Regions from separate parts of the Mycobacterium camsae genome, predicted to be linked through region 4. Evidence: predicted binding sites of a transcription regulator. Region 4 holds the regulator's gene; each other region holds the start of a gene.
The links. Region 4 encodes LexA, which represses DNA repair genes until DNA is damaged. Its sites were predicted from a motif close to CGAACANNTGTTCG; they were not measured.
Positions count from the first base shown of each region.

Region 1 (7,231 bases), 1.2 Mb from region 4:
AGACTGCCGGGAGCCTAGCGCGTCCGACGGATTTGTACCGCTTTTCGTCCAGAATTGCGAAGAGCCGCAAGTTAATTCACGCGAGCGTCAGATAATTGCCTGGCCAGCCGGCGGGTGAAGTCGGCGGCCTGGGAAGGGCTGTCCACGGCGAACAGCGCCGCGGTGGCCCGATCGCCATCGTCGTTGTGCCGCACCAGAATGGGGATGCCGTCGGCACGGACCGCGTCGAACGCGTCCTCGTCGGTGATGTCATCGCCGAGATAGATCGGCAACCGGGGGCCCGCCTGCGATCCCAGGTGCTCCATCACCCAGCGCAAGGTCTTGCCCTTGTCCCAGTCCAGATTCGGACGCAGCTCGATGACTTCGCGTCCCGTCGTCACCCGCAACGATTCGCGCTGTCCGGCGGTGCGCACGGCCGCCGCCACCTCACCCACCCGGTCGCGCGCGGCGTTGCGGTAGTGCACCGCTACGCCGAATCTCTTGTGTTCCACCACAACACCGGGAATCGCTCCGAGTTGCGCTCGAAGTTGCGCCGCCGCCTGCTCCAGCACCGGGATGGCCGCCGCGGCTTCTTCGTTCTGGTGATGGGCGCCGTCGGGTGCGGTGAGCTCGAATCCGTGGCTGCCGGCATACCAGATGCCGGGTAAACCCACGCGTTTCGACACGTCGGCCAGGTCGCGGCCGCTGAGTATGGCGACCGGACACTGCGCGGCCAGCTCCTGCAGCGCTTCGGATGCACCCGCGACGGGCCGGGCGGCGTCGGGATCGTTCACGATGTCCGACAGGGTGCCGTCGAAGTCGAAGAACACCGCCGGGGCCTTACCGGCGAGGTCCACGGCCTGCACGGCGTCTGGGAGCTCGGACATGCGCTTGTCGCCAGTGCGCACGGTGATCTCGCCGGGGTCGGCGACGACGGCGTCGGCGCCCTGGATCAGGTCGGGGCCGACCCCGATGACCAGCGCGAAACCGGCGTCGCGGGCGGCGCTTACACCGGGTGCGTCCGCCGTGACGACGGCACACCGGCCCGGCCGGGTGGACAGCCGCCGCGCCGCATCGATCGCGCCGTCCGGCGTACAGACGGCGGTGACGACGCGAACGTCGCGAAGCCGGTCGAGCAGCGGTTGGCAAGGCGGCAAAGCTGGGTCGAACAACACCGCATCATGATGGCGTGGGTCGATGATGACGGACCCCGACTTAGGCATGCCCCACCTTCTCACGAAGGTCGGCACGGTTGTTCGTCAGTGGCGCACCCGGGCGGGTGGCGAGGAGGGCCGCCACCGTGCCGCGCCGTTGGGCAGTGCCCGCGTGGGACGCTTGCGTCGGCGGTCGAATGGCACGACCGAGTCACCGCTGGCCGCCACCAGGCGCGCCAGGCCCGATTCGATGCCGCCGGCAAGGACATCAGGCGCAGTGTCGTAGTCGGTGGTGATGCCGAAGACCAGGTCGTCGCCGTAGCTGAGAAAAGCGACCCCGGTGCCCGACTCCGGGGCCGTCGGCGGGATCGGCAGCAGTCGCTCGAGCCGCCGGCCCATCAGGCGCAACCGGTGCCGCGGTCCGGGCGGAGTGGTGGCCAGTGCCACCACACTCTGGCGCGGCGTCCGGCTGAAGACGTCAATCACTTTGCTGCACAAGGCTAGAGGAGATCTTACCCCGGGTTGCGGGCGGGCCTGGTTGGGTACTGCGCGCAGCTGCTGAAGGGGGTCTCGGTGCTCGACGGGAAGCTGGGTCAGCGCCGACCCCAGGATGCGCAACGAATCTGCCTGTGGCCGCTGCCCCCGCTGCAGGAGAACGGTGCGGAATCCCTCGGTGATCGCCGCCAACGCGACGTCGTCGGCGGTCACGCCGAACTTACGCGCGATGTGGTCGACGGCGCCACGCGGCACGACAACGGTCCGGTAGTGGCGCGCGGTCGGTGCGGGGCCGCCGGCCAGCAGGGGTTGCAAGGCACTTGCCGCGGCGGTGAGGCCGTTGACGGCGAATGCCGCGGCCTGCCATAAGACGTCGGTCCACCCGGACCGGCTCGTGGGTGAAACCGGATCTGTCGCAACGGAATCAATGAACCCAGTGTGGTCGGCGGGGGTGCACAGCCGGGCGAGCAGATGGGCCGGGGAAAGATGCTCGGCAACCTCGCGGCCGATTTTGATCAGGATGGCCCACTGGTCGTCCCGCAGGCCTTCGATGATCCAGCATTCCCACCGGGGACGGCCGGGGTCCAGTGGTCGTTCCAGGGCGTGGGCGATGGCACGGAACAGTTCGTCGTCGTCACCGGGAGTCGGGAGTGCCACCCGTTGCACATGCGCAGTGATGTCGACGTCCGGCGTCGAGGTGCGCCCGAACCGTTCCGCCAGTAATTCCTTGATCTCGCCCGATCCGGGAGCGGGGCCGGCGACGACGGCGACGGCTCCTGTCACCATGCCCGTGCGTGGGTCCGAGCCCCGAGCACGTGCCGGCCCAATGCCCGGTGTGATCACTTCCGCCATGCCCAACCCCCGCCATTGTCTTGTCAATCTGTACCAGTATCCGGTCGGTGCCGCACATCGGTAGGTCCGCCAGGTTAATTCCGTGTGATCCAGATAAAGGTGCGTTTAAGTGCGGCGATGCACCGGCGTGTGACGCGGTTCGCAAATCGTTTCTGCGTCGTTTTAAAGTTGTTCGCACGGTTGTTCCCATGGTAAGCCATCATATCGAACATATGTTCGGTATGATGGCTTACCATGGGCTGGTACCACGGGCCACCGAGTTGGGCCGAAATGGAACGGGTGCTTGACGGCAAGCCGCGCCATGCCGGTGCGGCGGCCCCCGTTGTGCCGGCCGGTGACGCTCCGTTATCGCACAAGCGGGGGTCGTATACGGCAAAGCCGGATGGGCGGCGGGCTCGTTCATCGGTCGCCTACGCCGAGCTCCATGCCCATTCGGCATACAGCTTCCTCGACGGGGCCAGCACGCCGGAGGAGATGGTCGAGGAGGCGGCGCGGTTGGGTCTGCGTGCCCTCGCGCTGACCGACCATGACGGCCTCTATGGAGCGGTGCGGTTCGCCGAAGCGGCCACCGAGCTCGGCGTGCGCACGGTGTTCGGTGCCGAGCTGTCGCTGTCGTCGGTGGCGCGCACCGAGCAGCCCGATCCGCCCGGTCCCCATCTGCTGGTGCTGGCCCGTGGTCCGGAAGGCTACCGACGGTTGTCCCGGCAGCTGGCCGCCGCGCACCTGGCCGGTGGTGAGAAAGGCAAGCTGCGCTACGACATCAACGCGTTGACCGAGGCGGCCGGCGGGCACTGGCACATTCTCACCGGCTGTCGCAAAGGTGCTGTGCGGCAAGCGCTTTCAGTGGGTGGTCCGGAAGCCGCAACACGGGCGCTGGCTGATTTGGTGGACCGGTTCACCGCTGGCCGGGTCAGCGTCGAACTGACTCATCACGGTCAGCCGCTCGACGACGAACGTAACGCGGCGCTGGCCGACCTGGCGCCACATTTCGGGGTCGGCGTCGTCGCCACCACCGGCGCCCATTTCGCGGGGCCGTCGCGACGCCGGCTGGCCATGGCGATGGGCGCGATTCGGGCCCGGCAGTCCCTGGATGCCGCGGCGGGGTGGCTGGCCCCACTGGGCGGCTCTCATCTGCGCTCCGGTGAAGAGATGGCGCGGTTGTTCGCGCAGCGCCCCCAAGTGGTGACCGCCGCGGCCGAACTCGGCGAGCAGTGCGCGTTCGGCCTGGCGTTGATCGCGCCGCAGTTGCCGCCGTTCGACGTGCCCGACGGGCACACCGAGGACAGCTGGCTGCGTATGTTGACCATGGCGGGTGCCGCCGATCGCTACGGTCCGGCCGAGCGGTCGCCGAAAGCGTATGCCCAGATCGAGCATGAACTGAAAGTCATTGCCCAGTTGCAGTTTCCGGGCTACTTCCTGGTCGTGCACGACATCACGCAGTTCTGCCGGCGCAATGACATTCTGTGCCAGGGCAGGGGATCGGCGGCCAATTCCGCTGTTTGTTACGCCCTGGGGGTGACGGCGGTCGACCCGGTGGCCAACGATCTGCTGTTCGAGCGATTCCTGTCGCCCGCCCGAGACGGGCCGCCCGACATCGACATCGACATCGAGTCCGATCAGCGGGAAAGGGTCATCCAGTACGTCTACGACAAATACGGCCGCGACTATGCCGCCCAGGTGGCCAACGTCATCACCTACCGGGCACGCAGTGCGGTGCGCGACATGGCGCGCGCGCTGGGATTCTCGCAAGGGCAGCAGGACGCGTGGAGCAAACAGATCAGTCACTGGAGCGGGCAGCCCGCCGATATCGAGGGCATCCCGGAGCAGGTCGTCGATCTGGCCGAGCAGATCCGCAACCTGCCGCGGCACATGGGCATTCATTCCGGCGGCATGGTGATCTGCGACCGTCCGATCGCCGACGTGTGCCCGGTGGAATGGGCGCGCATGGACAACCGCAGCGTGCTGCAGTGGGACAAGGACGACTGTGCGGCAATCGGTCTGGTGAAGTTCGATCTGCTGGGGCTGGGCATGCTCTCGGCGCTGCACTACGCCCGGGACCTGGTTGCCGAGCACAAGGACATCGAAGTGGATTTCGCCAGGCTCGACCTCTCCGAGCCCGCGGTGTACCAGATGCTGGCCCGGGCCGATTCGGTGGGTGTGTTCCAGGTGGAGTCGCGCGCCCAGATGGCCACCCTGCCGCGGCTGCGGCCCCGGATCTTCTACGACCTAGTGGTGGAGGTCGCGCTGATCCGCCCCGGGCCCATCCAGGGCGGTTCGGTGCACCCCTACATCCGGCGGCGCAATGGCCTGGACCCGGTTGTCTACGACCATCCCTCCATGGAGCCGGCCCTGCGCAAAACGCTGGGTGTGCCGCTGTTTCAGGAACAGTTGATGCAGCTGGCGGTGGACTGTGCCGGCTTCTCCGCCGCCGAGGCCGACCAGCTACGGCGCGCCATGGGCTCCAAACGGTCGACCGAACGTATGCAGCGGCTACGCGGCCGGTTCTACGAGGGCATGCGCTCCCTGCACGGTGCCTCCGATGACGTGATCGACCGGATCTACGAAAAACTGCACGCGTTCGCCAACTTCGGGTTCCCGGAAAGCCACGCGCTGTCCTTCGCGTCGCTGGTGTTCTATTCGTCGTGGTTCAAGCTGCATCATCCGGCGGCGTTCTGTGCCGCGCTGCTGCGCGCCCAGCCGATGGGCTTCTATTCACCGCAGTCGTTGGTGGCCGACGCGCGTCGGCACGGGGTGCTGGTGCATGGCCCCGACGTCAACGCCAGCCTGGCGCACGCGACTTTAGAAAATGCCGGGATGGAGGTCCGCCTCGGGCTGGGCGCCGTCCGTCACATCGGTGACGACCTGGCCGAGAAGCTGGCCGAAGAGCGAAAAGCCAACGGCTCGTTCACCTCTCTGCTGGACCTGACGTCGCGGCTGCAACTGTCCGTGCCGCAGACCGAGGCGCTGGCGACGGCCGGGGCCCTGGGCTGTTTCGGCATGTCCCGGCGGGAGGCGTTGTGGGCGGCCGGTGCCGCGGCCACTCAACGGCCGGACCGATTGCCCGGGGTGGGTTCGTCGTCACACGTCCCGGAGCTGCCGGGGATGAGTGAGCTGGAGCTGGCCGCGGCCGACGTGTGGGCCACCGGCGTCTCACCGGACAGTTATCCGACTCAGTTCCTGCGGGCCGATTTGGATGCGATGGGGGTGGTGCCGGCTGCCGCGCTGGGCACCGTGCCCGACGGGGACCGGGTGCTAGTGGCCGGAGCGGTGACCCATCGGCAGCGGCCCGCGACCGCCCAGGGGGTGACGTTCGTCAACCTCGAAGACGAGACCGGGATGGTCAACGTGCTCTGCACGCCGGGGGTGTGGGCGCGGCACCGCAAGCTCGCGCACACCGCGCCGGCGTTGCTGATCCGCGGTCAGGTGCAGAACGCCAGCGGCGCGATCACCGTCGTCGCCGAACGCTTGGGCCGCATCAGCCTGGCCGTCGGCTCGAAGTCCCGCGATTTTCGCTGACCTGTTGCGCCGAACGTGTTCCCACGGCGGAATTTCCGCGATTTTCCCGCCATCAGGTCACACTCGGCGCGGTGGACTCACGCTGTCGGCGTGGTCCACACCTTGATCGGGGTGATCCGCAGCCGGGTGCTGTAGGTGCCCATCGAGTCGGTGAGACCGAACTGGTCGGATTCCTCCCGGTACTTCGCCCAATACGGCTCGTCGGTGCGGCAGTCGACATCGGTGGCATCGACGACCGCCGTCCCGCCGACGACGATGATGCCACCGCCGTTGCCGTCGGAGTCCAGGTTCATGCTGACCTGCGGCCGAGCCTTGATGTGGGCGACCTTGGCGGCGCTGGGCATCGTGTAGACCATCAGGTCAGTGCCGTCGAAGTAGAACCAGATCAGCCGCGGGACCGGCTGTCCGGATTTGGCGACCGTGGTCAGCCAACCATAGTGATCGGATTCGAGCCGGCTGGAAACCTCTTGCGACAGTTCGATACTCATAGGCTCAACGGTAGCCTCCACACATGACCCTCAACTTGACCGTCGATGAAGTCCTGCGCACCACCCGCTCGGTCCGCAAACGCCTCGACTTCGCCAAGCCGGTGCCGCGCGACGTGCTGATGGAGTGCCTCGAGCTGGCGCTGCAGGCGCCCACCGGCTCCAACTCCCAAGGGTGGCAATGGGTTTTCGTCGAAGACGCGGACAAGAAGAAGGCGATCGGCGACGTCTACCTGGCCAACGCCAGCGGCTACCTCAGCTCACCGGCGCCGGGATACGACGACACCCGCGGCGAGCGGATGGCGAAAGTCCGCGATTCGGCGACCTACCTCGCCGAGCACATGCACGAGGCGCCGGTGCTGCTGATCCCGTGCATCAGTGGCCGGGAGGAGAGCTCGCCGATCGGCGGAGTGTCGTTCTGGGCGTCGCTGTTCCCGGCGGTGTGGAGCTTCTGCCTGGCGTTGCGCTCGCGCGGTCTGGGCTCCTGCTGGACCACGCTGCATCTGCTCGACGACGGCGAACGCCAAGTGGCCGACATTCTGGGCATCCCGTACGACCAGTACAGCCAGGGCGGGCTGTTCCCGATCGCCTACACCAAGGGCACCGACTTCCGGCCGGCCAAGCGACTGCCCGCCGAGGGCCTGACGCACTGGAACGGCTGGTAGCGGGCCAGTCTCAGCCGGCCTTGCCGTCCGTTCCGTTGGCGCCGCTGAAGGCGGGGCCGCTGAGACCGTTGGCACCGTCGCTGCC
Region 1 is NZ_CP070973.1:1,472,493-1,479,723, forward strand. It holds gene otsB (trehalose-phosphatase) at 72-1,202, opposite strand; gene JX552_RS06455 (wax ester/triacylglycerol synthase domain-containing protein) at 1,239-2,480, opposite strand; gene JX552_RS06460 (error-prone DNA polymerase) at 2,715-5,996, shown strand; gene JX552_RS06465 (TIGR03667 family PPOX class F420-dependent oxidoreductase) at 6,074-6,484, opposite strand; gene JX552_RS06470 (nitroreductase family protein) at 6,508-7,146, shown strand; gene JX552_RS31915 (hypothetical protein) at 7,157-7,231, opposite strand, start outside.
Region 1: the regulator LexA is predicted to act here: its motif matches at 2,686-2,699, upstream of JX552_RS06460 (error-prone DNA polymerase).

Region 2 (7,231 bases), 3.0 Mb from region 4:
GGCTCGGCATTTTAGTTTCCCCGGAATGGTTCTTTGAAACCGATTTCAGGAATTTGTGGCTATGTGGACGAATCGGCGGGCGCATCGGCGAAATGCCGCAAGATCGTTGAACAAAAGGCCGACAAGTCTTTCGGGGACCGACTGGTGATCAGATTCTTGTCGACCACCACCTCTTCGTCGACGACCCTCGCTCCCGCGTTACGGAGATCGGTGCGGATGCTCGGGTAGGACGTGAGTTTGCGTCCGGCCACGACGCCCGCCTCCACCAGGGTCCACGGGCCGTGACATATTGCGGCAACGGGCTTTCCGCTTTCTACAAAGTCCCGCACGAACGAGACCGCGGACTTGTCCAGGCGCAACTTGTCCGGGTTCACGGTGCCGCCGGGCAGCACCAGCCCGTCGTAATCGCCGGGCGAGGCATCTGACACCATGCGGTCGACTTTGATCGTTCCGGCGGGCTCGAGATCGTGGTTGCGAGCTTCGATTTCACCATCTTTCAACGACACGATGTCTACCTGCGCACCAGCCTTTCGCAGGGTGTCGCGGGGTTGCTCGAGTTCGACCTTTTCTACGCCGTCGGCTGCCAGGATCGCAATTTTTTTGCCGCCCAGAATCATTGGAACTATCTCCTCATGGATTTAGGACAACCTTTGTGCAGTTGTCCTGCTTGTGTTTGAAGATCTCGTAGCCCTGGGGAGACTGATTCAACGGCAGATGATGGCTGATGATCGCTGTCGGGTCGATTTCACCGTTGCGGATCCGGTCGAGCAGCGGACGCATGTAGCGCTGCACGTGGCACTGCCCGGTCTTGATGGTCAACGAGCGATTCATCACCGCTCCGATCGGGAACTTGTCCATCATTCCGCCGTAGACGCCGACGACCGAAATGGTGCCGCCGTTGCGGCAGCTCATCGCCGCTTCCCGAAGTGCATGTGGCCGTTCGGTTTCCAGTCGCGCCGCCTGCTTCACCCGGTCGTAGGCGTCTACCACGGTCGATCCGTTTCGGGCCTCCATGCCCACCGCGTCGATACAGTGGTCCGGGCCGCGGCCGGCGGTCATCTCCCGCAACTCTTCGAGCACCGACGTTTCCGCGAAGTTCAGCGGCGTCGCACCCAGTCGTTCGGCCAACTCCAGCCGGTAGGGCACCTGGTCGATGATGATGACCTGCGACGCTCCGAGCAGCTTCGCACTGACCGCCGCGAACAACCCTACCGGGCCGGCGCCCCACACCGCGACGACGTCGTCGGGAGTGATGTCGCACATTTCGGCGGCCATGTAGCCCGTCGGCAAGATGTCGGAGAGGAAGAGGGCCTGGTCGTCGGTCAGGTCGTCCTCGATCTTCAGCGGCCCGACGTCGGCGAACGGAACGCGGGCGTATTCCGCCTGCCCGCCGGCGAATCCGCCCAGCATGTGCGAGTAGCCGAACAGTCCCGCCGGCGAATGACCCATCAGCTTCTCGGCCATTCCCGCGTTGGGATTGGAGTTCTCACAGAGCGAATACAGGTCGCGGTCACAGGCCGAGCACGAGCCACACGCGATGGGGAACGGCACCACCACCCGGTCACCGACGGTGAGGTTGTCGACCCGCTTGCCGACTTCGACTACCTCACCCATGAATTCGTGGCCGAGGATGTCGCCGCGTTTGACGGTCGGGATGTAGCCATCGTAGATATGCAGGTCCGAGCCACAGATGGCGGTAGAGGTGACCCGCACGATGGCATCCCGGTCGTTCAGAATTTTCGGGTCCGGAACCGACTGCACCTCAACACTATTGCGCCCCGCCCAGACAGTAGCCTTCATGGTTGCACCACCTTGCCTGTGGGTTGAGCCGGCTGCTGATGGAGTTGCCGCCGCGCGACGGTGCCCTCGGGGGATCCGTCGGAGCGCAGCACCTGACCCGTCTCCATAATCTGTTTGAAGCGGCGGAGGTCGTCGCTGACCTGCTGCTCGGGAGACTCGCCCAGGAGGCTGGCCGCTGCTTTGCCGAGTACTCCACCGGGCATCTGATAGGCGATGGTGACACGCACTTCAGTGCCCCTGCCGGCGTGATCGGGTGTGAAGTCGACGCACCCGCTGTTCTCAATTCCCGAGCCAGGCACTGATTGCCAGGCGATCCGCTTGCCGGGCAGGTCTTCGACGATCCGGGCATCCCACTGCACAGGCTGTCCGACCGGCGAATTGGCAACCCAATGTGACTGCCCGTCATCGGTGTTGGTGACCGAACGTAGGTGATACATGAACTCGGGCAGGTTCTCCAGATCGCGCCAGAAGCCGTAAACCTCTTCCGGACTGCGCATTACGGTGATCGAGGCGCGGAGCGTGCGGTGCTGCTGCGCGCCCCCATGGCGGGCGGTATCTGCGCGGGTGGCACGCAGGGTGGCATACAGGTCCGCCCCGCCGATCGCGGTGAGCGCGCCGAGGGTGATCATGCCGCGCCGACGCCGGCCGGGGCCACGTCGGAGCACTCCGGCCGCCAGAAACGCGACATCCAGTACGTCGCCGGCGACGCGGGTCCAGACGAGTCGGTCCGGGCCAGCCAACAGCGCTGCGCCGTGACCACATTCACGCATACCGAGGGCTCGGATGATGGTGCGTGAGCGTGTGGTCTCGTCAACACCGGCGAGGGCTGCAATCTTTCCCGGTAGCAGAATCTCGGAGATGCCCAGGCCCAGACTGGCGACCCCCAGCCCCTTCACCAACGCCGCCGTCTTGCTCGCCAACGGATCATTCATGTACCAAACTCCTTGCTTTGCCGACAATTTGGCAGCCGCGTCATCGAGCGCTGCCGCCGGATGCTGCCTACGGATGCTGGCGTCGGAGGCTGCCGTCGGATGCTGTCGAGATACCCCGGCGATGGTTGCCCAAACGTGGCGGCGCCCGTAATGACTCAACCCGCGGCGCTGCGCAGGGCGTCCAGCAGTGGTTCAGCGGCTTCCTTGAGGAATTGCTCCTGAGACTGCCCGCCGATCTGGATGAGTGCGATATCGGTGAATCCGGCTTCCCAGTAGGACCTCGCAGCGTCCACGATCGCGTCCAGATCCGGCCCGCAAGGAATTCGGTCGGCGACGTCATCGGGCCGCACGAACTGGGTTGCGCCGGCGAATCCTGCGGGCGTCGGCAGGTCCGCGTTCACCGCCCAGCCGCCGGCAAACCAGCGGAACTGATCATGGGCACGGGCGATCGCCGCGTCGCGGTCGGGATCCCAGCACACCGGCAACTGTCCGACAACGCGGCCAGCCCCGGGCCAGCCGCCGCTCTGACGCGCGGTCCGCCAGGCGTCGACCAGTTCCTGGTCTGGTTCCACCGCGATGAGGTGATCAGCCAGTTTGCCGAACTTCTCCACTCCCCGGGCGCCAGCCATCGCCACACCGATTGCGGGCGGCACGTCAGGCACGTCCCACAGGCGCGCGGAATCCACCTGGAAGTAGTCACCGCGCCAGTCGACCAGTTCGCCACCGAATAGTTCGCGGATGATTTTGATCGCCTCGCGCAACATGTCCTGCCGGCGCTCGACGGTGGGCCACCCCTTACCGACCACGTGTTCGTTGAGGTTTTCACCACTGCCCACGCCGAGCGTGAATCGTCCGTCGGCGAGAATCTGCACCGTGGCCGCCTGTTGCGCGACGATCGCGGGGTGGTAGCGCATCGTGGGACAGGTTACGTAGGAATACAGATCCACCCGTTCGGTGGCGTGCGCCACGGCGCCCAGTACCGCCCAGGCGTTGGGGGCATGCCCCTGCGAAGCCAGCCAGGGTGAGAAGTGGTCGCTGCAGACTTCGAAGTCGAATCCCCGCTGCTCTGCCGAAACAGCATCGCGCACAAGCTCTTTCGGGCCCGTTTGCTCCGTCATCAAGGTATACCCGAACCGTGCCATACCTGACGGGTACCCTGCTGCCCGCGCGGCAAACGGTGCGTGGTGCCGACATCGGCGGGATCGCCGAGGTGCTGGGCTTAAAAGGGTGGGGGTTCGTTGTCGGGTGGGGCGGGGCCGTCGGTGGTGTGGTGGGCGGCGATGCGGGTTTGGTGGTTGGCGCGGCGTTCGGCGGCCACGCGTTGGGCGCGGTCTTGGGTGCGGGTGCGCCGGCGTTGGGGCATCATCGCAGTGCGTTGGGCGCAGTAGTCCTGCGGTGGGGTTTGGGCTTCGGGGGCGGGCATCCCACCCACGGCGTGGCACAGGCTGGGAAACAGCAAGGCACTGCCCGGGGTGGTGACGTGGGTGTCCCCGGCCGGGGAGGTCAGGATCAAGGTGCCGTCAGCGAGTTGTTGTTCGCTCCAGCCCCAGAACGTTTTCAGCAGGTGGTGAGTGCGGCAGTAGCACTTGAGGTTGCCGGCATGGGTGGGCCCGCCCCGGGCATAGGCGATGGTGTGGTCGAGATCGCAGCCAGTGGCCGGCACCTCACAACCCGGCCACCGGCACGTCAGATCCCGGGCCCGCACGAAAGCGGCCAACGCGGCCGACGGGGTGTAGTGGGGTTCGGGTGCGTGGTAGCCGGGGTGGATCAGCGGTACCCGCTTAGCGGTCAACGCCAACTCCGCTAAGAGTTCGGCGGTGATGAGGTCCTCACCGCCCAGCACACACCCCGGGACGTCACTGTGGCCGTTGAGGGTGGCCTGTTCGGCGATCACATGGATCACAACCGGCGAGGACGCCTTACCCCCGCCCGCGGTGCAATCGTCGCGCCCGCACTCACAGCCCAGCCGGGTCGCTCCGGCGGCCAGCGCCCCCAACGCATCGGCGCGGCGCTGGGCCAGCGTGCGCGGATCATTCGGGCACACCGTGGCCGCCAACCCCGACAGCCGCGCATCGACAGCCTGAGCGTCGGTGGCACGCAGCCGCCCATCAATCTGAGACAGCCCCTCATACACGCCGCCGATCCACACCTCCCGCTCGGCCTGCACCTTCTGGCGGCGCCGCACCGCATCCACATCGGCGCGAGTCACGATCGCGTCCACCTTCTGCGACAGCCGACCCCGACTCAGCGACGGCCAGCGCGCCACCCGCGCCGCGATGGCGGCATCCACCGCCGCCAGCACCTGCGGGTCCTCGATCAGATCGGTGCGGAACACGATCGTGGAAAACGCCTCCAGATCGATGTCCCCGGCACAAAACACCGCCGCCACCGCCGGCAACCGCTCCCGCATCGCCCGGGCATACCGCAGCTTGGTCTCCGCGCGCCCCTGGCTGATCTTCTGCCCCGCGGCCACCTCCCCCGCCACCGCCTTGAACGTGTCGATCGCCCACTGCCCCGCCTCTGCACCCGGCACCAGGCGGTGGGCGAACAACTGCCCGATCGCCACCAACTCCGCAGCCATGTCCTGGTTGACCGAGCGCGCCGCCCCCACGATCCGCGCCATCCAACCCACCGATTGCTCAGTCTCCTCCAACAGAGCCCGCCGGTGGGCCAACACCTCCCGATAGCCGTCATACTCCGCCATCCCCGGCGCAACGAACGGCAATCTATCGAACATACGTTCTATAGTACCTGCTCACCCCGACACCGCGGGCGCGTCAGATTGGCACAGCGCACAGCAATCACCGAGATGACCGCGACCCGTTACCAGGCGGCGAGTAAGCGCGGTAAGGGAGTGATCCCGGATGAGTTGTGTGCCAATACCGGCTGGCATCGCAGTCATGCCCGTAAGGCGCTCAAAGCCGCGCTGGCGCCCACGGTCGTCACCATGCGCAGTGCTCGGCCGGTGAAGTACGGACCCGAGGTCATCGCGGCGCTGACGATCTGCGGGACGGTGCTGGGCATGCCCGCCGGCAAACGGCTCGCGTCGATGCTCGTCGGGCTGGTGGCTGTGTGCGCGTGGGCACAAGCCGAGTTCGCTGATCCGAAGTCAGATCCCGACACGTACCTGGGCCCGATGGGATGACGCTGTGCCCGGCTTCGTCGAGATCGACACGGTCTTCCACGACGGCGGCAACCGGGATGGAGGCCATGCGTTCACGTTGACGGTCACCGACATCGCCACCGGTTGGACCGGAAGCCGCCCGCTACCGGATAGGACGGCCAAACACGTACTGGCCGCCCTCAATCACATCGCCGCCTCGATGCCGTTCCCGATCCCAGCAGAAACTGGTATCCAAAATCCGCACAGGCGCCAAGGTATCCAGGAAACACGACAAGGCCACCACCCCGTTTCACCCGGCGACCGACCACCCGAGCATGACCGTGGACCGTATCGTGGGGCTCACGCGGACCTACTCGCTGATCAATCCAGCCGCCACCCAACGCCAGATTCAGGCGTTGACCAACCGTCTCTTCACCCTGACCACCAGCAAAGCACCAGTGAGCATCCCCGCCCCAGTCACCAAGCGCGCACGCTCACGTGCGGCAACCAACCGTCCGTCGCGCGCATCTTGACATGAGGCAACTCGGCGACACGTTGACTGCGATGTCTCTTGACATCGGTGATCGAGCACACTCGGCTCGCGATCGCGGTGACATATGTGGGCAACGGATGAACCCGCGGTCACACGCCAAGACCGGCAAACGTCACCGGTGTCTTGACCGATGACAACACCGACGCCCAACCCGCCGTCGCACGCCGTGGGTCAGAGCCGGTCTTTGACCGCCGCAGACAGCCGCGCCCCGTCCGCCTTGCCCTCCGCGATTCCGGTCGCGACCTTCATCACCAGGCCCATCTCCTTCTTGGAAGGCGCGTGGCCGAGGGTCTCGGCGACCTGGGCGATCGCGGTCTCGACGACATCGACCACTTCGGCCTCAGTCAGTGGCGTCGGCAGGTACTCGTCGATGATTCGCGCCTCGGCATGCTCGTTGGCGGCGAGCTCACCGCGGCCGTTCTGCGTATATATCTCGGCGGCCTCGCCACGCTTGCGGGACTCTCTGGCCAGCACCTTGAGCACCTCGTCATCGGAGAGCTCCTTGGCCGCCTTCCCCGAGACCTCCTCCGTCTGAATCGCGGCCAACAGCATGCGTAACGTCGCAGTCCGTAACTTGTCCTGCGCCTTCATCGAGTCGGTCAGGTCCGCCCGCAGCCGGGATTTGAGTTCCGCCATTCCAGAGACGCTACGCGCTGACCCGGGGACCTACATTGAGAAATGCACCAACCGCCGACAGGATGTACCCCATGACAATCGACGACAGCCGCTGCCTACGGTGAGCACGCTGCCGCCTGAACACCCGGATGAGGGTTCATCGGCGTACGAGCCGCCTCCCGCCTACGAGCCGCCTCCCGCCTACGGGCCGCCGCCGGCATACGCCGC
Region 2 is NZ_CP070973.1:6,743,571-6,750,801, forward strand. It holds gene JX552_RS29110 (type 1 glutamine amidotransferase domain-containing protein) at 60-617, opposite strand; gene JX552_RS29115 (zinc-dependent alcohol dehydrogenase) at 631-1,800, opposite strand; gene JX552_RS29120 (SRPBCC family protein) at 1,797-2,732, opposite strand; gene JX552_RS29125 (LLM class F420-dependent oxidoreductase) at 2,888-3,874, opposite strand; gene JX552_RS29130 (HNH endonuclease signature motif containing protein) at 3,952-5,436, opposite strand; partial or broken gene JX552_RS34355 (hypothetical protein) at 5,542-6,368, shown strand; gene JX552_RS29140 (GatB/YqeY domain-containing protein) at 6,560-7,024, opposite strand; gene JX552_RS29145 (DUF7847 domain-containing protein) at 7,023-7,231, shown strand, end outside.
Region 2: the regulator LexA is predicted to act here: its motif matches at 5,463-5,476, upstream of JX552_RS29130 (HNH endonuclease signature motif containing protein).

Region 3 (7,231 bases), 160 kb from region 4:
AAGTACAGGACGGTGGCGACGGCTCCGCGCAAGATGGGATCGAGACTGACGCTGCCGAACTCCACCGCGCTGTAATTCATGAACGTCCTCCTTCGCGAATACCTACTTGACACCGCCCGGGCCGCCCGGACTGCCACCCGAGCCGCCCGATGGGGATCCGGGCGTGAACCCGGGGCCGAGGAAGACATAGGAGCCGTGACCGTATCCCGCGCCCAGGTCTTCGACCCGGATGCTGCACGCACGGGTGCCCTCGGGCCCGACGATCACGACATTCCTGCTGTAACGCAGGTACTCACTGCCGCCATTCGACGCGCGCGCCGCGGGCGTCTTGTAGTGAGCCAGTGTGTCGGCGACCTGCTTGGGCGATCCCGCACAGACATAGCGCTTCGTGCTGGCGTCGTGCGCGTACTCCTGATAGTGACCGGCGATGTACTCGCCGATATCCCGGCTGAGCAACACGATCCCGGAGACCAACGAGACCGTGGCGGCCAGCGCCAGCCCGCCGGCGATCACCAGCAGACGGTTGCGGCTCACGGCTGCCACCGGCTCGCCGTGTGGACCACCGTGCCGCCCGGCCCGGTGGGGTAGAGGTGCCAGGTCTGCCAGCGCCAGCCGTCGCCGTCGGGCTCGGCGGTCAGCGCGGTCAGCGCGGCGTCATCGCCCGGGAATACCCCGCCCAGCCAGCCGGGTACGCGGGCGCACCGGTCACGTAAGTCTTTGGCCAGGGTGCGGAAGGCGGCTTCATCGTGCGTCGCGCTGTGCGATTGAAGTCGGTAGCCGGGCGCATCCGAACGCGCGGGCAGCTCACCGCCGGTGGCGCAGGAGACCTGCTCGGAGAACTGGCCGGCGCCGTGTTGCACGGTGACGACATGGGAGGCGCCCAGGACGCCGAGCAGCAGGACACCACCGCCGGGGTGTTCCAGTCGATAGCTGGCCAGGGGAGGGGGCGCCGCCGCATTGAGCGCCAAAGCCAATCGTGCCCCGGACACGTCGGCAGGAGCTACCGCTAGGTGGTGGAGCGGCACCGCGATTAGCCCGCGGGTGCGGGATAGACGGTGATCTCACCGGTGAGGACGGTCCTGCCCGTGGATATCTCCCACGGCATGTCCGGCGCCCACCGCTCGAACGAAAGCAGCGTGGCTTTGTCGGCGCCGGAGTAGTCGACGTAATCCATCTCGCCGCCCGCCGGCAGACCCGTCGTGCCCTCGGTGGTGTAGCCGGCGTGCCCACGCTCCACTTCGTGCATGGTGACGCCGTCGACCGTGGGCGCGCCGCCGGGCTGCAGGTCGAGATCGGTGCGCTTGGACCACATCGCCAGCTCGAGGCGACCGTCGTCTTCTTCGACGCTGAACCAGACCGGCTCCTCACCGCCTTCGAGCAGGTGCTCCCACCATACGAACGGGCCCTCGCGGTAGGTGACGGAGCCGCGGACCACGTAATCGGTGCTGCCGTGGCTGATGATGGCGCCGGGACCGAGTTGGCGAGGCCCGAATTCGGTGGGCAGGCCGGTGAACGCGAGCGGGTCCGGCCGGCCGCCGGGTTTCCGGGACGCAGGCTTCTTCTTGAAGGCATAGACGAGCACCAGCAGCGACGCGATGAACAGCGCTACCGCGATCACGATCAGCTGTGCTCCCACACCAAACCCTTCCCTAGTGCGCATAACCTAACTCACGGCCGCGGCGCGTGTCCCTCACCGGCGATGTCGCATCCAGCGGCTAGGCTATCGAACAGCTGTTCGGAACTTCGGTCTTGACAACGTTGGGGAGCTGCGGTGCGGGTGATGGGTGTTGATCCCGGCTTGACGCGGTGCGGGTTGTCGCTGGTGGAAAGCGGCCGCGGGCGGCACATCACCGCGTTGGACGTCGACGTCGTGCGCACCCCGTCCGACGAGCCGTTGCACCGGCGACTGTTGGCGATCAGCGATGCCGTCGAACACTGGCTGGACACCCACCACCCGGACGTGCTGGCCATCGAGCGGGTGTTCTCCCAGCTCAATGTCTCCACGGTGATGGGTACGGCGCAGGCCGGCGGGGTGATCGCGCTCGCGGCCGCCAAGCGTGACATCGACGTGCACTTCCACACGCCCAGCGAAGTGAAAGCCGCGGTCACCGGCAACGGCAACGCCGATAAAGCGCAGGTCACCGCGATGGTCACCAGAATTCTGGCGTTGCAGGCCAAGCCCACGCCGGCCGATGCCGCCGATGCGCTGGCGCTGGCCATCTGTCACTGCTGGCGGGCGCCGATGCTGGCCCGGATGGCGGCCGCCGAGGCTCAGGCGGCGCAACAGCGCAGCAAGTATCTGGCCAAGTTGAAGGCCGCCCGATGATCGCCTCGGTGCGTGGCGAGGTGCTGGAGGTGGCACTGGATCACGCGGTGATCGAGGCGGCGGGAGTCGGGTACCGGGTGAATGCGACACCGTCGACGCTGTCCACGCTGCGGTCGGGCACCGAAGCGCGGCTGATCACCGCGATGATCGTGCGCGAGGACTCGATGACGCTGTACGGGTTCTGCGACGCAGAGACTCGCGATCTGTTCCAGACGCTGCTCTCGGTCTCCGGCGTGGGGCCACGGTTGGCGATGGCGACGCTGGCCGTCCACGACGCGACGGCGCTGCGTCAGGCATTAGCCGACGGTGACGTCACCGCGCTCACCCGGGTGCCCGGCATCGGCAAACGCAGCGCCGAACGGATGGTGCTGGAACTGCGCGACAAGGTCGGCGCCGTCGCCGGCTCCGGCGCAGCGGCGGCGGGGGTGAACGGTCACGCGGTTCGCGCTCCGGTGGTGGAGGCGCTGGTCGGGCTCGGTTTCGCCGTCAAACAGGCCGAGGAAGCCACCGACAAGGTGTTGGCCGCCGACCGGGACGCGTCCACTTCGACGGCATTGCGGGCCGCGCTGTCGCTGCTGGGTAAGGCCAAATGAGCGAGTACCCCGACGATTCCGAAGAGCGTGACGTCTCGCCCGCCCTGGCCGTCGGCGAGGGTGACATCGACGGCAGCCTGCGCCCCCGGTCGCTGCGGGAATTCATCGGCCAGCCGCGGGTACGCGAGCAGCTGCAGCTGGTGATCGAAGGAGCCAAGAACCGCGGTGGCACCCCCGACCACATCTTGCTGTCCGGGCCACCTGGCCTGGGCAAGACGTCGTTGGCGATGATCATTGCCGCCGAACTCGGGTCGTCTTTGCGGGTGACGTCGGGGCCGGCTCTGGAACGCGCCGGCGACCTCGCCGCGATGCTGTCCAACCTGGTCGAGCACGACGTGCTGTTCATCGACGAGATCCACCGCATCGCCAGGCCCGCGGAAGAGATGCTGTACCTGGCGATGGAGGACTTCCGGGTCGACGTGGTGGTCGGCAAAGGTCCGGGAGCCACCTCGATTCCGTTGGAAGTCGCGCCGTTCACGCTGGTTGGGGCGACCACCCGATCCGGTGCCCTGACGGGCCCGCTGCGCGACCGGTTCGGGTTCACCGCGCACATGGACTTCTACGAGCCGGCCGAGTTGGAGCGGGTGCTGGCCCGGTCCGCGGGCATCCTGGGCATCGAACTGGGCGCTGAAGCCGCGGCGGAGATCGCGCGCCGCTCGCGGGGCACGCCGCGGATTGCCAACCGGTTGCTGCGTCGCGTGCGTGACTTCGCGGAGGTGCGCGCCGACGGCATCATCACCCGCGATGTCGCGAAGTCCGCGCTGGAGGTCTACGACGTCGACGAGTTGGGGTTGGATCGGCTGGACCGGGCGGTGCTCTCAGCGCTGACCCGCAGTTTCGGCGGCGGTCCGGTGGGAGTGTCGACGCTGGCGGTGGCGGTAGGCGAAGAGGCTGCGACCGTGGAGGAGGTGTGCGAGCCTTTCCTGGTGCGCGCGGGAATGGTCGCGCGCACGCCGCGAGGCCGGGTGGCCACGGCGCTGGCCTGGACGCATCTGGGCATGACGCCACCCGTCGGGGTCTCGCAGCCCGGGCTGTTCGACTAGGAGGACTTGGATGGTCACCGCCGCTTTGATTTTCGCCGCGCTGGCCGCGGTCCTGCACGTCTACATCTTCACGATGGAGTCGCTGACGTGGACTTCCAAGCGCACCCGTGCGACGTTCGGCACCACGGTCGAGGAGGCCGAGACCACCAAGCTGCTGGCCTTCAACCAGGGCTTCTACAACTTGTTCCTGGCCATCGTGTCTGGCATCGGCATCGCCGCAGTGTTCACCGGCCACCGCGACGTCGGAGCAGCGCTGGTATTTGCCGGGGTCGGCTCGATGGCGGCGGCGGCGGTGGTGTTGTTGTTGTCGGCGCGGGACAAGGCGCGCGCCGCGGTGACGCAGGGGCTGTTTCCGGTGATCGCGGTGGTGCTGCTGCTGGTCGGGCTGCTGACTTAACTCCCGCAACACCAGTGCCTGCATACCTTGGCCCCACCTCGTTCGAGCGACCAACAACGGCAGCGAAAATCACCGGCTTAGCTGTGTTCGGTGGACGCAGCGGGTGCTTTAACGCCGGTATGTCCGGGTATCCCCCTTGGTATCTACCGAGGGAGATGTCATGAAAACCATCGAGGACCGCCCCGCCCGGGGAGGAATCCCGCGCTCGCGCGGCGCCGTGATCGGACTGCTTTTGGTGATCCTGGGCGCCTGGGGCGCGCTCATCCCGTTCGTCGGCCCCAACTTTGACTTCGCCTACACGCCCGGCCAGGCGTGGACGTCCGCGCGTGGTTGGCTCGAGGTGCTGCCAGGCGTGGCCACGGTACTCGGTGGTCTGCTGGTCATCGTCTCGCGTAACCGCGGCAGCGCCCTGCTCGGCGGCTGGCTGGCGGCGCTGGGCGGGGCCTGGTTCGTGGTCGGCCGGACGCTCTCCCCGTTGTCGGGCATCGGCTCGGCCGGCGACCCGGTGGGCGCCACCGACCGCAAGCGCGCCGCGGTAGAACTTGCGTACTTCTCTGGATTGGGTGTCCTGATCGCCTTCCTGGCCGGAGCGGCGTTGGCCCGCGTGGCGTTCCGGCTGGCGCGCGACGTGCGGTCCGTCGAGCCAGCGGCACATCCGGTGGAACCGGCTGCCGAACCTCAGTACAGCGGGTTGGTCGAACCCGAGCGCGACGTGTCGACCGACGCGCTGACCACGCCGCGGGACCGGTTCGCACCGGCCAGCGGGGCCGAGACGCGCCGCGGGGGGTTGTTCCGGCGCCACCGAGCGCCGGTCACACCTCAGTAGGTAGCCGGTCGTCGACACCACAACGATCGCTGGTTACCGGTCGTCTGGGCCCATTGCGTTCGATGCACGCTGCAGGGCTTAACGCCCTGCCACGAGCAGGCAGCGGGGATCAACTCGATTGACCGGCGCCACCTTCGCCGGAGGCCCCAAAGATAAATTGATACGCCGTGCCGCCGCCGCCGCCGCTGCCGGTGGTGTTGCCGCCGTTACCTCCCCGCGCCGTGAATGAGCTGCCGCCGCCCGCGCCGCCTGCGGTGCCATCACTGCCCGCGACGCCGTCCTGAAAAATCCCGAAGGTGCCGGTGTCCGCCGTCCCGCCTTGGCCTCCGCCACCGCCGATTGCCGGGGCGCCGGTGCCGCCAGCCCCTCCAGTACCGAGATTGCCTGCGCCCAGGGAAAACGCATTGCCGCCAGCGCCACCGTTTCCGGCGATGGCACCTGCGTCTCCCGCCGCGCCACCGCCTCCTCCGCCGCCGCCGAGAGCTTTGCCCTGCGTGACACCGCCGCCCCCGCCCCCGCCGCCGCCGGCTCCGCCCCTGCCACCGATCTCCCCTGAAGCGGCGGCGCCTCCTCCTCCACCGCCACCGAAACCTCCGAGCGCTGCAGATTGGGTGTGGGGGTCGGTTGCTGCTCCTCCGTTCCCACCGTTGCCGCCCCCGCCGCCGAGGCCGCCGACGGCCCCGCCGCCTCCGCCAGCGCCGCCGCGTCCGCCCGCACCCCCGCCACCGCCGCCGCCACCCAGCGGGTTCAGATTCTGGGCAGTCATCTTGCTCTGACCGCCGACGCCGCCGATGCCTCCGTTACCGCCTTGCCCACCCGCACCGCCTGCGGTGCTGCCCGCACCCGGGGCCCCGCCGGCGCCGCCGATGCCGCCAGTACCGCCCTGACCGCCGATTGCACCAGTTACGGAAGCGGGGGTTGCGGAGGTGACGGGGGCCCCGGCGCCGCCGGCGCCGCCGGTGCCGGCGGCCCCGCCGACCCCGCCGGCGCCACTTCCGATGCCGTTGATTCCGGCGCCGCCGGTGCCGCCGGTGCCGCCGGTGCCGCCTTGGCCGCCTTGGAAGCCCGCTGTTGGGGCGGTCGGGTCGGGATTGCCGTCTTGGCCGGTGGCGCCGTTGCCGCCGGTGCCGCCGTGACCGCCGGTGCCGCCGGTGCCGTTGGCCCCGGCCGCCCCGCCGTCGACGCGGGCGCCGGCGGCTCCGGCGGAGCCGCCGGTGCCGCCCTGGCCGCCTTGGGCGCCTTTGCCGCCGCCGGTGTCTCCGGTGATGGTGATGCCGGTGTTGTTGCCGCCGTTGCCGCCGGTTCCTCCTTGGCCGCCGGTGCCGCCGGCGCCGGCTTGGCCACCGCCAAATCCGTTGAATCCGGCGCCGCCGGTGCCGCCGGTGCCGCCGGTGCCGCCTTGGCCGCCTTGGAAGCCCGCTGTTGGGGCGGTCGGGTCGGAGGTGCCGTCTTGGCCGGTGGCGCCGTTGCCGCCGGTGCCGCCGTGACCGCCGGTGCCGCCGGTGCCGTTGGCCCCGGCCGCCCCGCCGTCGACGCGGGCGCCGGCGGCTCCGGCGGAGCCGCCGGTGCCGCCCTGGCCGCCTTGGGCGCCTTTGCCGCCGCCGGTGTCTCCGGTGATGGTGATGCCGGTGTTGTTGCCGCCGTTGCCGCCGGTTCCTCCTTGGCCGCCGGTGCCGCCGGCGCCGGCTTGGCCACCGCCAAATCCGTTGAATCCGGCGCCGCCGGTGCCGCCGGTGCCGCCGGTGCCGCCTTGGCCGCCTTGGAAGCCCGCTGTTGGGGCGGTCGGGTCGGAGGTGCCGTCTTGGCCGGTGGCGCCGTTGCCGCCGGTGCCGCCGTGACCGCCGGTGCCGCCGGTGCCGTTGGCCCCGGCCGCCCCGCCGTCGACGCGGGCGCCGGCGGCTCCGGCGGAGCCGCCGGTGCCGCCCTGGCCGCCTTGGGCGCCTTTGCCGCCGCCGGTGTCTCCGGTGATGGTGATGCCGGTGTTGTTGCCGCCGTTGCCGCCGGTTCCTCCTTGGCCGCCGGTGCCGCCGGCGCCGGCTTGGCCAC
Region 3 is NZ_CP070973.1:2,820,801-2,828,031, forward strand. It holds gene JX552_RS12140 (DUF350 domain-containing protein) at 1-80, opposite strand, end outside; gene JX552_RS12145 (DUF4247 domain-containing protein) at 103-534, opposite strand; gene JX552_RS12150 (DUF2617 family protein) at 531-1,025, opposite strand; gene JX552_RS12155 (DUF4178 domain-containing protein) at 1,031-1,636, opposite strand; gene ruvC (crossover junction endodeoxyribonuclease RuvC) at 1,772-2,326, shown strand; gene ruvA (Holliday junction branch migration protein RuvA) at 2,323-2,919, shown strand; gene ruvB (Holliday junction branch migration DNA helicase RuvB) at 2,916-3,962, shown strand; gene JX552_RS12175 (DUF1304 domain-containing protein) at 3,973-4,359, shown strand; gene JX552_RS12180 (hypothetical protein) at 4,520-5,185, shown strand; gene JX552_RS12185 (PE family protein) at 5,295-7,231, opposite strand, start outside.
Region 3: the regulator LexA is predicted to act here: its motif matches at 1,725-1,738, upstream of ruvC (crossover junction endodeoxyribonuclease RuvC).

Region 4 (7,231 bases):
TCCCGACCATCAACGAGGTTCCTGGACTCGCCGGACCCGACAGTCGGGTGAGCACTTTCGCGGCCAGCGACAACCCGGTGATCTTCTGGACGCCCGATCACGGCGCGTTCGTGGTCCGCGGCGCGCTCAACGCCGCGTGGGACAAGCTGGGCAGCTCGGGCGGGGTGTTGGGAGCTCCAACCGGGGATGAAACCTATGACGGCGAGGTCGCGACTCAGAAGTTCACCGGCGGGGAGGTGTCCTGGAACAGGAAGACCAAGGAGTTCGCCACCAACCCGCCGGCGCTGGCCGACCAGCTCAAGGGCCTACAGATCGCGATCGACCCCACGGCCGCCATCAACATGGCCTGGCGTGCCGCCGGTGGCGCGAACGGTCCACTGGGCGCCAAGAAAGGGGGCCCCAATCCGATCGGCGGCGACGGCATCGTTCAGGAGTTCAACGGCGGGAAGATCTTCTTCAGCCCGGCAACCGGCGCCAATGCCGTCGAGGGCCCGATCCTGCAGAAGTACGAGTCGCTGGGCGGTCCGGTCAGCAGCGACCTGGGCTTCCCGGTCGCCAACGAGGCTGACGGCGGTATCACCCCCGCCAGCCGGATCGCCACCTTCTCCGCGGCCGACAAACCGGTGATCTTCTGGACTCCCGAGCACGGCGCGTTCGTCGTGCGCGGGGCGATGAAAGCTGCGTGGGACAAACTCAAGGGGGCCACCGGCAAACTCGGGGCGCCCGTCGGCGACCAGACGGTGGACGGCGATGTGGTGTCGCAGAAATTCACCGGCGGCAAGGTCTCGTGGAATCGCGCGAAGAACACTTTCACCACCGATCCCGCCAACCTTGCGTCCCTCTTGTCCGGCCTGCAGGTGTCGGGGCAGAACCAACCCAGTACGTCCGCCTCACCGCCCTCGGGCAAGACGTTCACCTTCCATTGGTGGTGGTTGGCGGCGGTGGTGCCGGTGCTGCTGCTGGTCCTGATGGTCGTGTTGGTGGTGTTCGGCCTGCGCCGCCGTCGGGCCGCTCGCGAGCTGCCTGCCTACAATCACGGACACGACGTGGCCGAGGAGTTCGGTGCCGGCCCGGACGGCCGCTGGACGCACGATGACGTCGATTATGGCTCCGAGCGCTTCCCACCCGTCGAGCACCACCCCGAAGATCACGAGGTGCCGGAGTACGGCTCCCCGGGACGGGTGAGTTGGTCCAGAGCGGGCGGGGCTGCGGTCGAGTACGACGAGCACGACGAGGGCGCATACGTCGACGATTACGCCGCGGGCGCCGAGGAGGACTCCGAGTTCGGGGAGTATGACGAGGTCGACGAACTCGAAGGTTTCGAAGACCCCGACGCGGTGGACACCACCCCGACGCCCATCGTGACGCGCGGCGCCTTCGGCCAGCTCGTCGAGGGTGGGCCCGAGGTTACGGAAGCGGTTTCGCCGGAGCACTTCGCGGTGGAGTCGTCGGTGCCGGCAACCCAGGGTCCCGCGGCGCCGGACTTCGCGGTTCCCGAAGCCCCCCCAGAACAGGAATTCCCCGACATCTTCTACCCCCGGGGAGGCCCCGTGGAGGACGAAGTGCCCGACGTGGGGGCCCGGGGCGCAGCCGAGACGCCCGGGCCGAGGAAGGGGCGGCATGCCGCCGCCGATGACCCGGGCTACGCGCCGGCTGCAGCGGAGGCGGCTTACGCCGCGGCACCGCAGGCCGCAGTGCCGGTGACGGACGGTGCGGCGTCACGCCCCACCATTCACCTGCCATTGGACGACGACCCCTACCGCGCTCCCGATGGCTACCCGATCAAAGCCAGCGCCCGGTTCGGCCTGTACTACACGCCCAACAGCGCGCTGTACCACGACACGCTGGCTGAGCTCTGGTTTGCCAGCGAGACCGTCGCGCAGGCTAACGGGTTCGTCAGAGCCGACTGAGGGTCTGCGCCGCTATACCTTGCGGATGACGGTGACGACCTTGCCGAGCACGGTCGCGTCATTTCCGGGGATTGGATCGAATGCCGGATTGTGCGGCATCAGCCACACCTGACCGCCTGCCCGCTTGAACGTCTTGACCGTAGCCTCGCCGTCGATCATGGCGGCGACGATGTCGCCGTTATCCGCGACGTGCTGCTGACGCACCACCACCCAGTCGCCGTCGCAGATGGCGGCTTCCACCATCGAGTCGCCGACGACCTTGAGCAGGAACAGCGTTCCCTCGCCGACCAGTTCACGCGGTAACGGGAAAACGTCCTCGACGGCCTCCTCGGCCAGGATCGGACCGCCTGCGGCGATGCGGCCCAACACCGGGACGTAGGTGGGTTGCGGCAACGCGTCCGACCCGGCCACCTCGGTGGTGGGCGGTGTCACCGCGTCATCGGCCGCGCGCACGTCGACGGCCCGGGGCCGGTTGGCGTCGCGGCGCAGATAACCTTTTCGCTCCAGGGTCCGCAACTGATGGGCCACCGAGGAAGTCGACGTCAGGCCGACGGCGTCACCGATCTCCCGGATGCTCGGCGGATAACCGCGAGTGGTGACTGAAGCGCGGATGACTTCGAGGATGGTGCGCTGGCGCTCGGTCAGCGTCGCGTCCACGGCGTGCAATCGGTTGTCCGCTGGGGGGTCGTTGCTGTCGCTCATGCCACTGAATGTAACCGGACCCGACCGAAGAATCAAACATGTGTTCGACACGCGTGTCGCCGTGCCGGGACGGCCCGCCTCGCCACCCCGGATCTGCGGAATCACAAGTGTGTAACTTTCGGCCGGATCGGGTATCCGGAATTCATCCAGCTGGTTGCACCGACAAAGCCTTGTCGGTGGTGAGGTCTACCGTTTTGCTCGTACGACACGCGTCGCTCAGGTGTTCGAAATCGAACACCTGAGCGACTAGGGTCGAACACACGAGCGATATTTCGTCGACCGGAGGCAACCGACATGACAATCAGTTACGCGGGCCCGCAGCGCACCTGGAACTCCCAGCGGCTGGTGACCAGGCCTGCCAACAGGCCGATCGACGAGTCGCCTGCTTACCGTGCCGGGCAGAGCCGGTCGAACAGGCCTGGTCCGGCGCGTCCGGGCGGCGCGCCGCTGCGCTACTTCGGCACCGGCGTCGCAATGTCGACGGCATCGCACCGGCGCCGTCCGGTCTCCGCGTTGACGACGATGGGTCTGGCCCTGCTGGCCGGCGTCACCACGCTCTGGCTCGGGCTGATGGCCAACTTCGGCAGCGTGCTGAACGACGAACCGGCCGACACGGCGGCGCAGGTGCCCGCGGCGCTCGCCGTGGTGCGCGTGGAACCAGGGGAGTCGCTGCAGCAACTGGCGACGCGGGTCGCACCCGGCGCGCCGGTTCATGACGTCGTGGAACGCATCCGCAATCTCAATGCGTTGGACTCCAACGCGGTGTCCGCCGGCCAGACGTTGATCGCCCCGATCGGGTGAACCGCACGGTAGCGGGTGAATAACGCGCCGCGCCAACGTCCCTCGGCCGTCATCGTCGGCTTCGGGACCAATAGCGCCAACGTTGGCCACACCAGGAGCCGCACAGGTACTCTCGTGGGGGTTCTGCGGTACCCCACGTCAGGCGCGGCGAAGGAGCGGCTATGCACTGCCCGTTCTGCCGGCATCCCGATTCCCGGGTGATCGACTCGAGGGAGACCGACGAAGGTCAGGCCATCCGCCGCCGCCGCTCGTGTCCTAAGTGCGGGCGCAGATTCACCACCGTCGAAACCGCCGTTCTGGCCGTGGTCAAGCGCAGTGGCGTCACCGAGCCCTTCAGCCGGGAGAAGGTGATCAGTGGCGTACGCCGGGCCTGCCAGGGGCGTCAGGTAGACGACGACGCGCTGAACCTCCTGGCGCAACAGGTGGAGGATTCGGTTCGTGCCGCAGGCCCGGAGGTACCGAGCCACGAGGTCGGTCTTGCCATCTTGGGTCCGCTGCGTGACCTCGACGAAGTCGCGTACCTGCGGTTCGCTTCGGTGTACCGGTCGTTCTCCTCAGCCGACGACTTCGAGCGGGAGATCGAAGCCCTGCGCGCCCACCGCAACGTGTCGACGCCGGGCTGAGCGTAGCCCTAGGCTCCTTACATGCCGAAAGACCTACATCCCGACCTGGAAGCACTGGCGCCGTTGCTGGGCACCTGGTCCGGGAAGGGGGCGGGGGAGTACCCCACCATCCAGCCGTTCGAGTACTTCGAAGAAATCGCCTTCACGCACGTGGGAAAGCCGTTTCTGGTCTACGCGAAAAAGACCAAGGCGGCCTCCGACGGCAGACCTCTGCACGCCGAATTGGGTTACCTGCGCGTGCCTGAGCCGGCGAAGATCGAGTTCGTCCTTGCTCATCCCAGCGGAATCGCTGAGATCGAACTGGGCACGTACACGGTTGTCGACGGTGTCGTCGAACTGGAGTTGGCGACCAGCGCGATAGCACTGACCCCGACCGCCAAAGAAGTGACGGCACTGAGCCGCTCCTTCCGGATCGCTGGTGACGAGCTCTCCTACTCGCTGCGGATGGGCGCGGTGGGGCAGCCCGAGCAGCATCACGTGGCCGCGGTGCTCCACCGGGAAAGCTGAACGTCAGCCCGCCTGCCGCGCACCGTCGTCGACAACTCGCCCGGCGACCCGCACCCAACCGTCCGCGCTCCAGGTGGTCCAGATCAGCGATCCCAGCCCCTGCGTGATTACGAGATCGCGGCTGAGGTACTCGGTGATCCGCACCGCCGCAGAGCCGGTCGCCTCGTCTTCGGCCACCCCCAAATTCGACGCGAACATCCGGCTGCGGATCGACCCCGACCCCTCGTCGGACCACGCCCAGAGATAGTGTGCGACGTCGTCGGGAAAATCGGCGGGATCGGCCTGCAGCACCGCCTCTGGTGAGTCCATATCGTGGATGGCGAACTCCGGAGCCCACTCCGCCGGCGCACTGATCGCGGTGAGGTCGTCGACATAACTCACCCGGACGAGGCCGGCGGGCACATGCAGGGTGTTGATCGGCGTTCCGCGCCGCAGCAACCACCACGACGCTCCGACGCTCGGGTGGCCGGCGAAGGGCAACTCGGTGCGTGGGGTGTAGATGGTCGCCTGCGCGGTTGATGCGCCCGCATTGGGCGGATCGACGAAGACGGTTTCGCTGTAACCCAATTCGGATGCGACACGCTGCCGATCGGCGGGGTCGACCAAGCTGGCGTCGACCACACCCAACGGATTGCCGAAGTTTCCGTCAGCGTCGGTCAACACCCGTAGGACGGTGACGTCGATGCTCATGGCCCGACGATACGACGGCCGGTCAGGTGGCGCTGCGCTCGTCGGCTCCCATGGCGTTCAGAACCGCGACGCGGGTGTCGGTGGGTCCGGACACGGTGCGCTCACCGCCACCACTGCGCAGCAGCTCCCGTAGGGCTGCCTGGTCGTATTCGGGTGGCTCGGTGGTGTCGATGAAGCGTTGGACGATGTCGAGGAACCTGGCCGGGTCGTCGTGGAATGGGAAGTGGGCGGAATTCTCGAAGATTTCGAGTCTGGATCCGGGCATCGCGGCATGCGCCATGTGGGCATGCCGGACCGGAATCACCGAGTCCTTCTCGCCCCAGATGATCTGCACCGGAATCGCTTCGGTCAAATAACATCGGTCGAGCATGGTGACGATCTGGCCACGCCAGTCCACGACCGCCCGCAGGGTGCGGGTGAACGCCGAGGACGCCGTCGGCTCCGGCAGGTCGTTCAGGATGCGCAGCATGTTGGGCAGATCTCGGCCGATGGCCGTCGAACCGAGCGCGAGCCCCGCCACCTGACCCAGAAACTGCACGGCCGGCAGCACCATCGGCAACCGCAACAGCGCCAACGCCTCGGCGCCCATCGGCAGCGACGCGAACCGCAACGCGATGTTGACGTCCTTGGTGACACCCCCGGCGCCCACCAGGATCAGCCGGTCGACCAGATGCGGGAACTGGTAAGCGAATTGCATGGCGACACCGCCGCCGAGCGAATGACCGACGATGGTCACGCGTTCGATGTCCAGCACGCTGAGCAGGTCGCGCATTCCGTTGGCGTAGGCGGCGGCGGAGTAGTCGGCGCGAGGCTTGTCGGATTTGCCGTGGCCCAACAGGTCCGGAGCGATCACGGTGAAACGCTGCGCCAGCTTGGCGTGGACGCCGGTCCAGGTGGTCGAGTTGTCGCCGATGCCGTGGATCAGCAGGATCGCTGGACCGGATCCCGCGATCCGGAAGGCCCGCTTATAGCCGTGAATGGTGCGGAACTGCAGCGACGGGGATGTCACTTCGCGCACCGGGCGGAGATTGCGCGTCCGCTCGGTCATGTTCGGCAACCTCGTTGTCGGGCCGGGTAGGCGTATCGGAAGCAGTTACTTCGGATTGTCGTCGTCGTCGAATTTCTTCTCAGCCTGCTGAGCCAGGAACCGCTCGAATTCGGCGCCAAGCTCATCGCCGCTAGGTAGGTCCTCGTCGTTGGTCAGTAAGGACCTGTTTTCCTGAGCGTCAATGAACGCATCGTACTGGCGCTCGAGTGCGGCCACCACTTGAGCCACTTCCGCGCTGCCTTGAACCTGTTCGTCGATCTTGGCCCGAATCTCGGTGGCCGCATCGGTAAGTGCGGTGAGCGGCAACTCCAGCGATCCGGTCTTGGCGACCTGCTCGAGTAGCGCCTGGGCGGCGGCCGGGTAGTCGGTCTGGGTCAGGTAGTGCGGGACGTGCACGGTGAATCCGACGACCTCATGACCGTGCTGTGCCATGCGGTACTCCAGCAGGTTCGAAGCGCTGCCGGGAACCTGGATTTCGGAGATCCACGGTTGAAATTCCGCGATCAGGGCCGCGTTGTTCGAGTGCGCGGTCATGGTGACGGGCCGAGTGTGCGGAACAGCCATCGGCACCGTGCCCAGACCGATGGTCTGGCGCACTCCCAGCCGTTCGGCGAGCAGTCGCACCGCGGTGATGAAGCGCTCCCACTTCAGGTCCGGCTCCATGCCGGCCAGCAGGAGAAACGGGGTGCCGACGGAGTCGCGCAGCGCGTACAGGCTCAAATCTGGGTCGTCGTAGTGGGTGAAGTGATCGGTCTTGAACGTCATCAGTGGCCGGCGCGAGCGGTAATCCAGCAGTTCGTCGATGGCGAACGACGCGACCAGTTCGGTATCCAGCGCCGCTCTCAGGTGCCGCGACGCCAGCCGAATCGCGTGACCGGCGTCGGAGAAGCCTTCCAGGGCGTGTACCAACACCGGGCCCCGGCCGTCGGACGTGGACAAGACAGGCGCCG
Region 4 is NZ_CP070973.1:2,664,503-2,671,733, forward strand. It holds gene JX552_RS11385 (LGFP repeat-containing protein) at 1-1,910, shown strand, start outside; gene lexA (transcriptional repressor LexA) at 1,923-2,612, opposite strand; gene JX552_RS11395 (LysM peptidoglycan-binding domain-containing protein) at 2,907-3,413, shown strand; gene nrdR (transcriptional regulator NrdR) at 3,575-4,036, shown strand; gene JX552_RS11405 (peroxynitrite isomerase) at 4,058-4,543, shown strand; gene JX552_RS11410 (PhzF family phenazine biosynthesis protein) at 4,547-5,233, opposite strand; gene JX552_RS11415 (alpha/beta fold hydrolase) at 5,256-6,281, opposite strand; gene JX552_RS11420 (proteasome assembly chaperone family protein) at 6,327-7,231, opposite strand, start outside.